DNA from 4 places in the Pseudodesulfovibrio cashew genome. Region 2 is predicted to be linked to each of the others. Evidence: predicted binding sites of a transcription regulator. Region 2 holds the regulator's gene; each other region holds the start of a gene.
What was found. Region 2 encodes sigma-54, which starts transcription at its own class of promoters, with help from an activator protein. Its sites were predicted from a motif close to CTGGCACGGNNNNTGCTT; they were not measured.
Positions count from the first base shown of each region.

Region 1: GM415_RS08150 (SHOCT domain-containing protein) is a predicted target of sigma-54. The motif match lies at 862-879, and genes of this name have one in related genera.
Region 3: GM415_RS15400 (Spy/CpxP family protein refolding chaperone) is a predicted target of sigma-54. The motif match lies at 1,131-1,148, and genes of this name have one in related genera.
Region 4: GM415_RS11105 (TadE/TadG family type IV pilus assembly protein) is a predicted target of sigma-54. The motif match lies at 1,168-1,185, and genes of this name have one in related genera.

Region 1 is NZ_CP046400.1:1,813,871-1,816,070, reverse strand. Features, by position in the region: gene GM415_RS08160 (DUF177 domain-containing protein) at 1-120, opposite strand, end outside; gene rpmB (50S ribosomal protein L28) at 444-656, shown strand; gene GM415_RS08150 (SHOCT domain-containing protein) at 912-1,217, shown strand; gene gltX (glutamate--tRNA ligase) at 1,312-2,200, opposite strand, start outside.
Region 2 is NZ_CP046400.1:3,007,037-3,009,236, forward strand. Features, by position in the region: gene lptB (LPS export ABC transporter ATP-binding protein) at 1-208, shown strand, start outside; gene rpoN (RNA polymerase factor sigma-54) at 454-1,860, shown strand; gene hpf (ribosome hibernation-promoting factor, HPF/YfiA family) at 1,892-2,200, shown strand, end outside.
Region 3 is NZ_CP046400.1:3,363,394-3,365,593, forward strand. Features, by position in the region: gene GM415_RS15395 (ATP-binding protein) at 1-905, opposite strand, end outside; gene GM415_RS15400 (Spy/CpxP family protein refolding chaperone) at 1,195-1,617, shown strand; gene GM415_RS15405 (SHOCT domain-containing protein) at 1,686-1,937, shown strand; gene GM415_RS15410 (TolC family protein) at 2,081-2,200, shown strand, end outside.
Region 4 is NZ_CP046400.1:2,482,333-2,484,532, reverse strand. Features, by position in the region: gene GM415_RS11110 (hypothetical protein) at 1-976, shown strand, start outside; gene GM415_RS11105 (TadE/TadG family type IV pilus assembly protein) at 1,232-1,630, shown strand; gene GM415_RS11100 (TadE family protein) at 1,635-2,024, shown strand; gene GM415_RS18200 (pilus assembly protein TadG-related protein) at 2,031-2,200, shown strand, end outside.

The DNA.
Region 1 (2,200 bases), 1.2 Mb from region 2:
GACCGGCGTGACCGGAATGGCAAATTCCTCCCACCCCCGGCTCCAGATGGACTGGTCGTCGAAGGTGAAGGTCTTTCCTTCAGGGGAAATGTCGCTTATGGCTATCCACAGATCGGTCATCGTATTGCTCCATTGGGTTGCTCCGGCCAGCCGTCGGTTCCCGCCATGAAAAAGGCGTCGCCGCCGCGGCCCGGTTCCTCTGTAATATGAGGAGCGCGCCCCGGCTGCGGTGAAACGGAGGACGCCTTCATGCGCCCCGGCCCGCTCGGGCAACCGGAGTCTCCTATATGGGAAGTTTTTCCATTGTCAAGAAAAAAACCCTTGCCATTTGCCGGAAGGCTCGGTAATGAATCTCTCCCGCCGCCTGGGGAAGCTACCAACCCCACCCGGCATGCAACACACGCAAGTGATAAATTTCATTTAGAATACATCAGGAGGTCGCAATGTCCCAGGTTTGCGATATTTGTGGAAAGGGTCCCCAGACCGGCAACAACGTCTCTCACTCCCACATCAAAACCAAGCGCCGCTTCATGCCTAACCTGCAGAAGGTTCGTCATCAGCTCGAGTCCGGCCAGGTCGTGTCCATCAAGGCCTGCACCCGCTGCATCCGCAGCGGCGCCGTGGTCAAGCCCGTGGCCACCAAGAAGGCCGACTAGGCTTACGCTACGTCATTTCGGCTCTGCGAGCCACTGCTGCCACCGGCAAACTGCCGGTGGCAGCTTTTTTGCGCCCTGTTGATGCCCCCCTGTACAGCGTGCAACGTGCAAGCCATTGCCCGGTCAAGTGCACCAAGCTGCACAGCTGCACATCCCCACAAATACGGATATCCTGTTTTATCCATTGATTCCAGGAAACTATGCTTTGGCACGCCCTATGCTTATCTTTGGGCAAAGACTAAACGAGGTGACGGTATGGAATTTTTGAGCGCATTCGGCAACTGGTGCGGTGGTCCGGGCTTCTGGCAAGGCGGCGGACACGGCATGGTCGGCTGGGGCGGGGGCTTCTTCCCCTTCCACTTCGGCGGCATCCTGCAACTGGTCGTCATTGGGCTGATCATTTACTTCACTGTGCGGATGTTCCGTAAACCCGCGACCCCCTGCGGCACGCCCGGGCCCAAGGAACAGACGCCCGAGGAAATTCTCAAACGCCGGTACGCAACCGGCGAAATCGACGAGCAGACCTACAAGAGCATCAAAAGCGACCTGAGGGACGCATGATATAGACGCGATACACACCTCCTCTCCAAAAGAAGCCCCCACCGGACGGTCCGGTGGGGGCTTCATTTTTGCGTAGTCAGAGATGTGCGACGGGCTACAGCGCCAGCGCCCTCCGGATGCGAGCCAGGGTCTGCTCCCGGCCCAGTGCGGTCATGGTCTCGAACAGGCCGGGGGACTGGGTGCGCCCGGTCAGGGCTACACGGATAGGCTGGGCGATGACCTTGAACTTGATGTCCTTGTCCTCCAGGAACTGGCGGTGCAGATCTTCCAGGGTCTGTTCCGAGAACTCTTCCAGCGCGTCCATGCGCGCGGCGATCTCTTCGAGCAGCGGCTTGGTCTCCTCGTTGAGGAACTTGGCCACGGCCTTCTCGTCATAGTCGAGCTGGGCGGCGTCCGCGATGAAAGGACCGGCCTGCTCCAGCATGTCCACCAGAGACTTGGCGCGCTGCTGAAGGAGCGGCACGGCCTTGGCAATGGTGGCGCGATCAGCCTTGGCCGCCGCGTCCGCGTCCTGGCGGGCCAGGAAATCCATGAGCATATCGGCCAACCGCTCCGGGTCAGCCTTCTGCATGTACTGGCCGTTGACCCACTCGAACTTGGTCAGGTCGAAGACCGACGGCGACCTGCCGAGGTTGTCCGTGGAGAAGAGCTCGACCATCTCGTCCATGGTGAAGAGCTCCTGGTCGCCGTGGGACCAGCCCAGGCGGGCCAGATAGTTGCACACGGCCTCGGGCAGGTAGCCCATCTTCTCGTACTCCATGACCGAAAGCGCACCGTGGCGCTTGGAAAGCTTCTTCTTGTCCGGGCCGAGGATCATGGGCACGTGGCCGAAGCGCGGCACGTCCCAGCCCATGGCCTTGTAAATGAGAATCTGGCGCGGGGTGTTGTTGACGTGGTCGTCGCCGCGCAGCACGGTGTTCACGCCCATGTCATGGTCGTCCACCACCACGGCCAGGTTGTAGGTGGGCGTACCGTCGGAGCGG
Region 2 (2,200 bases):
CATCGATATTCAGGAGATCATTTCCGTGCTCAAATCCATGGGCATCGGCATTCTTATTTCCGACCACAACGTTCGGGAAACACTCAATATTTGTGACCGTGCGTATCTTGTGTACGAGGGGACCGTCATCCTTGAGGGGACGCCTGCAGAGATCGTGCAGGATAGCCGCGCTCGTCAGATCTATCTTGGCGAAGACTTCCGCCTGTAACGCCTTTTCGGCACCTTTTTTACCTTTGGTGATTTACACCGTCATGAAAGGTTGGTACAATTCTTTCATGTGCCATATCTTCCACTTTTAATTCAATACTCACAACGAGTTAGCAGGATGTTCTTGCAACATTCCTCTCAATGTGGCATAGTTTATCTCAAGAAATCCAACTTCAATGATGGAAAAAGTATTTTGCAGATAGAATTGTATATATGCGCGTTTGCCGCGGATGAGGCCTGATAACTATGGGCCTTGAACTCAGGCAACAACTCAAGCTTTCTCAGCAGCTGGTCATGACGCCCCAGTTGCAGCAGGCCATCAAACTGCTGCAGCTTTCCCGTCTTGAGCTTCTGGAAACGGTGCAGCAGGAACTCATGGAGAATCCATTTCTCGATGAGACCGAGACCGAGACCGAGATTCGGGAGAAGGAAACCCTGACCGAATCCCAGGCCGAGGAAGAGCTTGTACGCACAGCCGACTGGGAAAATTACCTGGGCGAGTTCTCCAGTACCTCCAAGCAGGCCATGGCTCGTGACTCCGAGGTGCCGGAAGAGGGGCTTTCCTTTGAGGCTCGGCTGGCATCCAAGCCCTCACTTGAAGGGCATCTCAACTGGCAGATGCGGCTTTCCAATTTTACCGAACGGGAAGTGGCCATCGGTGAAACCGTTATCGGCAATGTGGACCACAACGGGTACCTCCAGGCCTCCAACGAAGAGATCATGTCCATGGTTTCGGCCACTGAGGAGGAGATCGATTCCGTGATCGAGCGGATCAAGCGTCTCGATCCCGTTGGTGTGGGCGCGCGTACTCCTCAGGAGTGTCTGCTCGTCCAGATGGAGGTACTCGGTTACGATGACCCCATTCTCGAGTCGCTGGTCAGGGATCACCTTGAGGACCTGGAAAAGAACCGTTACAAGCCCCTGGCGCGAAAGTTCAAGATTTCCATGGAAGAACTCAAGGAATACCTTGATCTCCTCCAGACCTTGGATCCCATGCCGGGCACCAATTTTTCTTCCACCGAGCCGCATTACGTCAGCCCTGACGTCTTCGTCTACAAGTACGGCGACGAGTTCGTGATCATTCTCAACGAGGATGGTCTGCCTCGCTTGCAGATGAATTCTTTTTACATGGATTCCATGAAAGGCGCCAAAGACAAGGAAAAGGACTATTTTCAGGAAAAGATGCGTTCTGCCGCATGGTTGATGAAAAGTCTGTACCAACGCCAAAGAACCTTGTATAAAGTAGTTGAGAGTATTGTCCGTTTTCAACGGGAGTTCTTTGAAGAGGGCGTAACCAAGCTCAGACCATTGATACTTAAGGAGGTTGCCGAAGATATCGAGATGCACGAGTCCACGGTGAGCCGCATTACCACAAGCAAGTATGTGTCCACGCCGCACGGTATTTTCGAGTTGAAGTTCTTCTTCAACAGTGCGCTGGATTTGAATGACGGTTCCCAGGTGGGTTCGGAAAGCGTCAAGGCGCTCATCAAGCAGATGATCGCCGAGGAAGATGCGAAGAAACCACTGAGCGATGAAAAAATCGGCGAGATACTGAAGGAGAAGCTGGATGTTAACATCGCCCGGCGCACCGTCGCCAAGTATCGTTCTGCAATGGGTATCGCCTCATCTTCAAAGCGCAAGCAATACTTCTGATCTTGTTGGACTTATAACCAGGAGGTAGAGTATGAACATAAGCTTCACTTTCAAGAACTTCGACCCGTCTGATCATCTCAAGGGTTATGCGCAGAAGCGTTTTGAAAAGGTGGCCAAGTTCGTTTCCGACTCCGAGGCCGATCTTCAGGTGAACCTGCTGGTCGACAAGTTCCGCCATAAGGCAGATGTCATTCTCAACGCGGACGCAATCCATATATCGGCATATGAAGACTCCGAAGACATGTATTCCACCATCGACATGGTGCTCGACAAGCTCGAGGCGCAACTGCGAAGGATGCGCGAAAAGATGAAGGATCGCCCCCGGCAGGCGCGGGGCAAC
Region 3 (2,200 bases), 360 kb from region 2:
GTAATAGGCCCTTTCATCCCGGATGACTCCGATGCCAGTTCTACGATTGCAGCGGGAAGCACATCGTTCACATTCTGATGCAAAGCTATTTCAGCCTCAACGCCAAGCAATGATGCCGCATCACCATTGATATGGGTAACGATATCATCCGGACCGGTCACAACGAGGCCGATGGGGAGATGTGCGACGATCTCTGAAGCGAAGATTTGCGAATCCTTCAACTGCTGACGTGACCTCCGATATGCCTGAACCCAGAAGAGTGAAATCATGCAGCCAAGGCCCACGAGCAAAAGAACACCCGAAGTCATGATCATTACCCTGACGTCGGTTTGGCGCGCCTCGATAAAGGGCTCGGTATCAAGACCAATAAAGATCAGCGGCCTGTCTACGGTTTTGCCGGCAGTCTCGGCTCCGTTCATCCCCCAACGAGTGTTTTCGGCCCTCTCTTGGGCTCCCATCATGTGGTGCCCCATCATTTGGTGCATCATTCTGGAGCCACCGGTTCCGAGAGAAACGAACTCTTTATAGACGACGAAAGAATCGGCTTGATCTCCGTCCTCCATGATCATCCACCGGGCCTGTTGGCCTGGGGACATGGCCCTTATTTGGTCAGAGCCAAGATATGTGCTGCCTATCTTTGCTTCGTCATTGTGGGCGATCACCCGCCCTTCGCGGTCCGTCAAGAGAATGAATCGTATGTCCGGCAGTTCAGCGGTCGCGTCAATCAGTGCTTGGAGCCTGTCCTGTGCACCATAGCTTCCCATCATGCCCGCACGCGCCCCAGCTTCGAAAGATCTAATCAGTGCCTCGCCTTTTTCGCCGAGCACCTTCTCCATATCGCGAACTTCACGATTGTAGTTGAACACGGCAAGAGCACCAACCACCAAAGTCATGATGACGGCCATGCCCAGAACCATCCAGACAGGCGCAGAACTTCCCAATAGTCTTCTATTCAATGACATACGACTCCCGCAGGACAAAAACGATCATTTTTTAGACACTCGCCATCCTTATCTGATCAAAAATTAACCACACATCGGAAGTTTGGCAAGTGACCATATCCCTCACCTGCGCCCTTAAAACAATAAAAGCAACATGATTTCAATACATTAATACAAGAAAGAAGAACTTTGGCACGCCCCTTGCCTTATGAGCAGTACGAACACGTTACAAACCTTATCGGAGGAATTTATCATGAAGAAGACTTTTATGACACTGGCACTGGTTGCGGCTATCGCTCTCGTTTCCGTAAACGCCATGGCCTGGGGCATGCATGGATACCAGGGCAACGGGTACGGCATGCACCAAACCACCCAGGTCGACACCAAGGCGTATCAGGAATTTCTGGATTCCACTGCCGACCTGCGAGCGGCAATCAGTGCTGACCGGGCTGAGGTTGCAGCCCTCATGGCCGGACAGAACCCGGATGCCAAGCAGGTTCGCACCCTGACCGAACGGATCAATAAGAACATCGCCACTCTCGACGAAAAGGCCGAAGCGCTTGGCCTGCCCGAACACGGCTTCATGGAACGCGGCATGATGCACGGAGGCATGATGCACGGCGGCATGATGGGCTTCAATGGACACGGAAACGGTTACAACTGTCCGGCTTGGTAACCACACGGACACGATGAATTCAGCGGGAGGGAGCTTTCCCTCCCGCTACAACTTTTCAGGAAGGCACCATGTTCAACTGTAATTGGGGATTCATGAACAGTTTCGGCCACGGCTTCGGCATGGGCGGCTTCGGATTCATCTTCAATCTGCTCTTCATCGGACTCCTTGCTTATTTGGTCTACAAGATCATTAAGCGAGTTTCCCGCTCCGATGGGCGACAGGACCGGAATGATTCTTTGGAAATCCTGAAGCGCAAGTATGCAAACGGAGAAATCAATTCGGAAGAATTCAACAGAATGCGTGAAATCCTTAAGGCATAAATCAAGCCTGTACCACCCCATGAGAGACATAGTGTTGCGCTGCCCAATTATCGTTTCCCATTATACTACTCCTCATCATCAATTTGGGGTATGCTGTTAGTATCTTAGAAGCCCTGAGTGACAACCCCCATTTCGGAGCCAGAATGAAATTCACAACACCAAGAGTCTTCACGATTCTGATCACGCTTACCTTGTTGTGCGTCCCTGTTGTACACGCCGGCGATTCCGAACAGGCCGTCAAGCAAAACGGTGCTCCCAGCAGC
Region 4 (2,200 bases), 520 kb from region 2:
CCACGAGACCGACCCCGAACTGGGCTGGACGCTCAAACCGGCAACTCATTGCATCAACGCTTTTGCCATCCCGCGCAAGAAGCTCAGGCTGGAATACGCCGTGACCACCGACGACAAGGGGCGGCGCGTCACCGGCACAGGCAGCGAGAACGCCCCTACGGCGGAGAACGGCATCAGCTTTTATGGCTGCTCCAACACCTTCGGATGGGGGCTCGATGACGAGGCAACCTACCCGTGGCTGGTGGCCAAGGCGCGTCCGGGCTGTTCCGTGCGCAACTACGGCGTTTCGGGTTATTCTCTCTACCAGATCCTCCTGACCATGGAGAAGACCATAGAGCAGGATCACCCGGCCGTGGCCGTACTCGGGTTCTCTCCCGGACTGGAGGCCCGCTCGGTTTCGGATCATCACTACCTGCGCATCGTGGGTGAACAGGGCGGCACCCCGCCCTCCTGCCTTTCCGTAGCGAAGAAAAACGGCAAACGAATACTGAAACGCTTCGGCACGGAGGCATACAAACGCCTGCCTCTGTCCGGCAGGAGTCCGCTTGTCAAACTTGCGGAGAGATTACTGAACAGGTTGCGTTACGGGGGAAGAGGGAAAAACGATGCCCGCCGCAAAACCACCGAACACCTGCTGCTCTCCATGGAGAACCTTTGCCGCAAGCACGGAACCGTCTTCCACGTGCAATACCTGGTGGCCAATACCGGCTACCGGGACTTCCTGCACCAAACGGGCATGAACTGGGCTCCCGGCCCGGTGGACCTCGACCAATGCGACGAACGGGGCGGCTATCTGTACCGCCTAGCCCCCTTTGACGGTCATCCCAACGCCGAGGCCAACGCCGCCTATGCAAAGACTCTTGGCCCAGTGCTCACCGAGCTGCTCTCCTCGGGCAAATACCGCCCCGCCCCCGGTCAGATGGGCACCACGGAAAGAGACGAGGCCACGGAATCGGCCATCTACCCGGTTTTCTAACTCTTCTTCTTAACAGTACCCATCCGCCTTTCTTTTTCCACTTTTCGTGGAATGCTTGTCTGATCGCCTATTTTTCATGGAATACCTACGCCTTGCGACAAACAAATATCCGCGATATTTCGGCGTGTTGAAATAATTTTATACTAATAATAACAAATAGTTATATAATTTTACCCAAGCACGAAAATATCCTGGCATACCCCTTGCTTTTTATTGTTAAAAAAAGCCCGGCTCCAGCCGGAATGGAGATATGCCATGCGCAGTGCCAAGGATACCAAGAGCAGACGAGGAACGACCATAGTGGAAGTGGCCCTGCTCCTTCCCATTTTCATGATGATCATGATGGGAACAATGGACTTCGCAAGGTTGTACTGGACCCAGTCCGTGGTCCGCGGCGCCGCCTACGAAGGCGTCCGCGCGGCGATTCTCGAGGAAACCACCAACTCCCAGGTGGAATCCATCATCCTGAGCGAACTCGCCACCGGCGGCGTGACCCAAACCGCCTCCGTCAGCGTCGGCTCCCGCCAGCCGGAGCAGCCTGTGGACGTCACCGTCAGCGTCCCCTTCTCCTTCCTCGCGATTGACGGCCTCATCCCCTCCCTTGCCCAGGTCACACAGGTTTCCGCAACTGCCGTCATGACTCACGAGAGGTAGAGTCATGCGCGGTTCAGATACCAAGAGGCAGGGCGTCGCCGTCATCGAGTTCGCCCTCATCATGGGGCTGCTCATGGTGCCGCTCATGGCAGGCGTCTGGGACGTCTCCAAGTTCATCGACATCAATCAGATTCTGACCCGCGCGGCCAGGGAAGGCGTCGTGACCGCGTCACGCGGCGATGATCCCACGGCCATGGTTCAGGATTATGTGGCACAGGCGGGGCTCTCCGCCGCCCACCTTACGGTCACCGTGGATCACGGGGCCGAAGTCCAGACACTGGGGCAGGAAGTGATCGTCAAGCTGGCCTACGACTTTACCGGCGAGACGATCTTTCCCTGGGAAGACGTCATGCCAGGCGGGGTCAGCACCTCCGCCAGCGCCAAGATGGAGTAAAATGACATGAAGTCCTTCCTCCGCACTCATATTTCTCATTTGGTATCAGACCGAAGCGGCGTCGCGAGCGTCCTGGTTGCCCTGGCCATGACCGCCATGCTGGGGCTTACCGCCCTTGCCGTGGATCTCGGCCAGATTCACCTCAAGCGAGGCGCGCTTCAGACGGCGGCCGACGC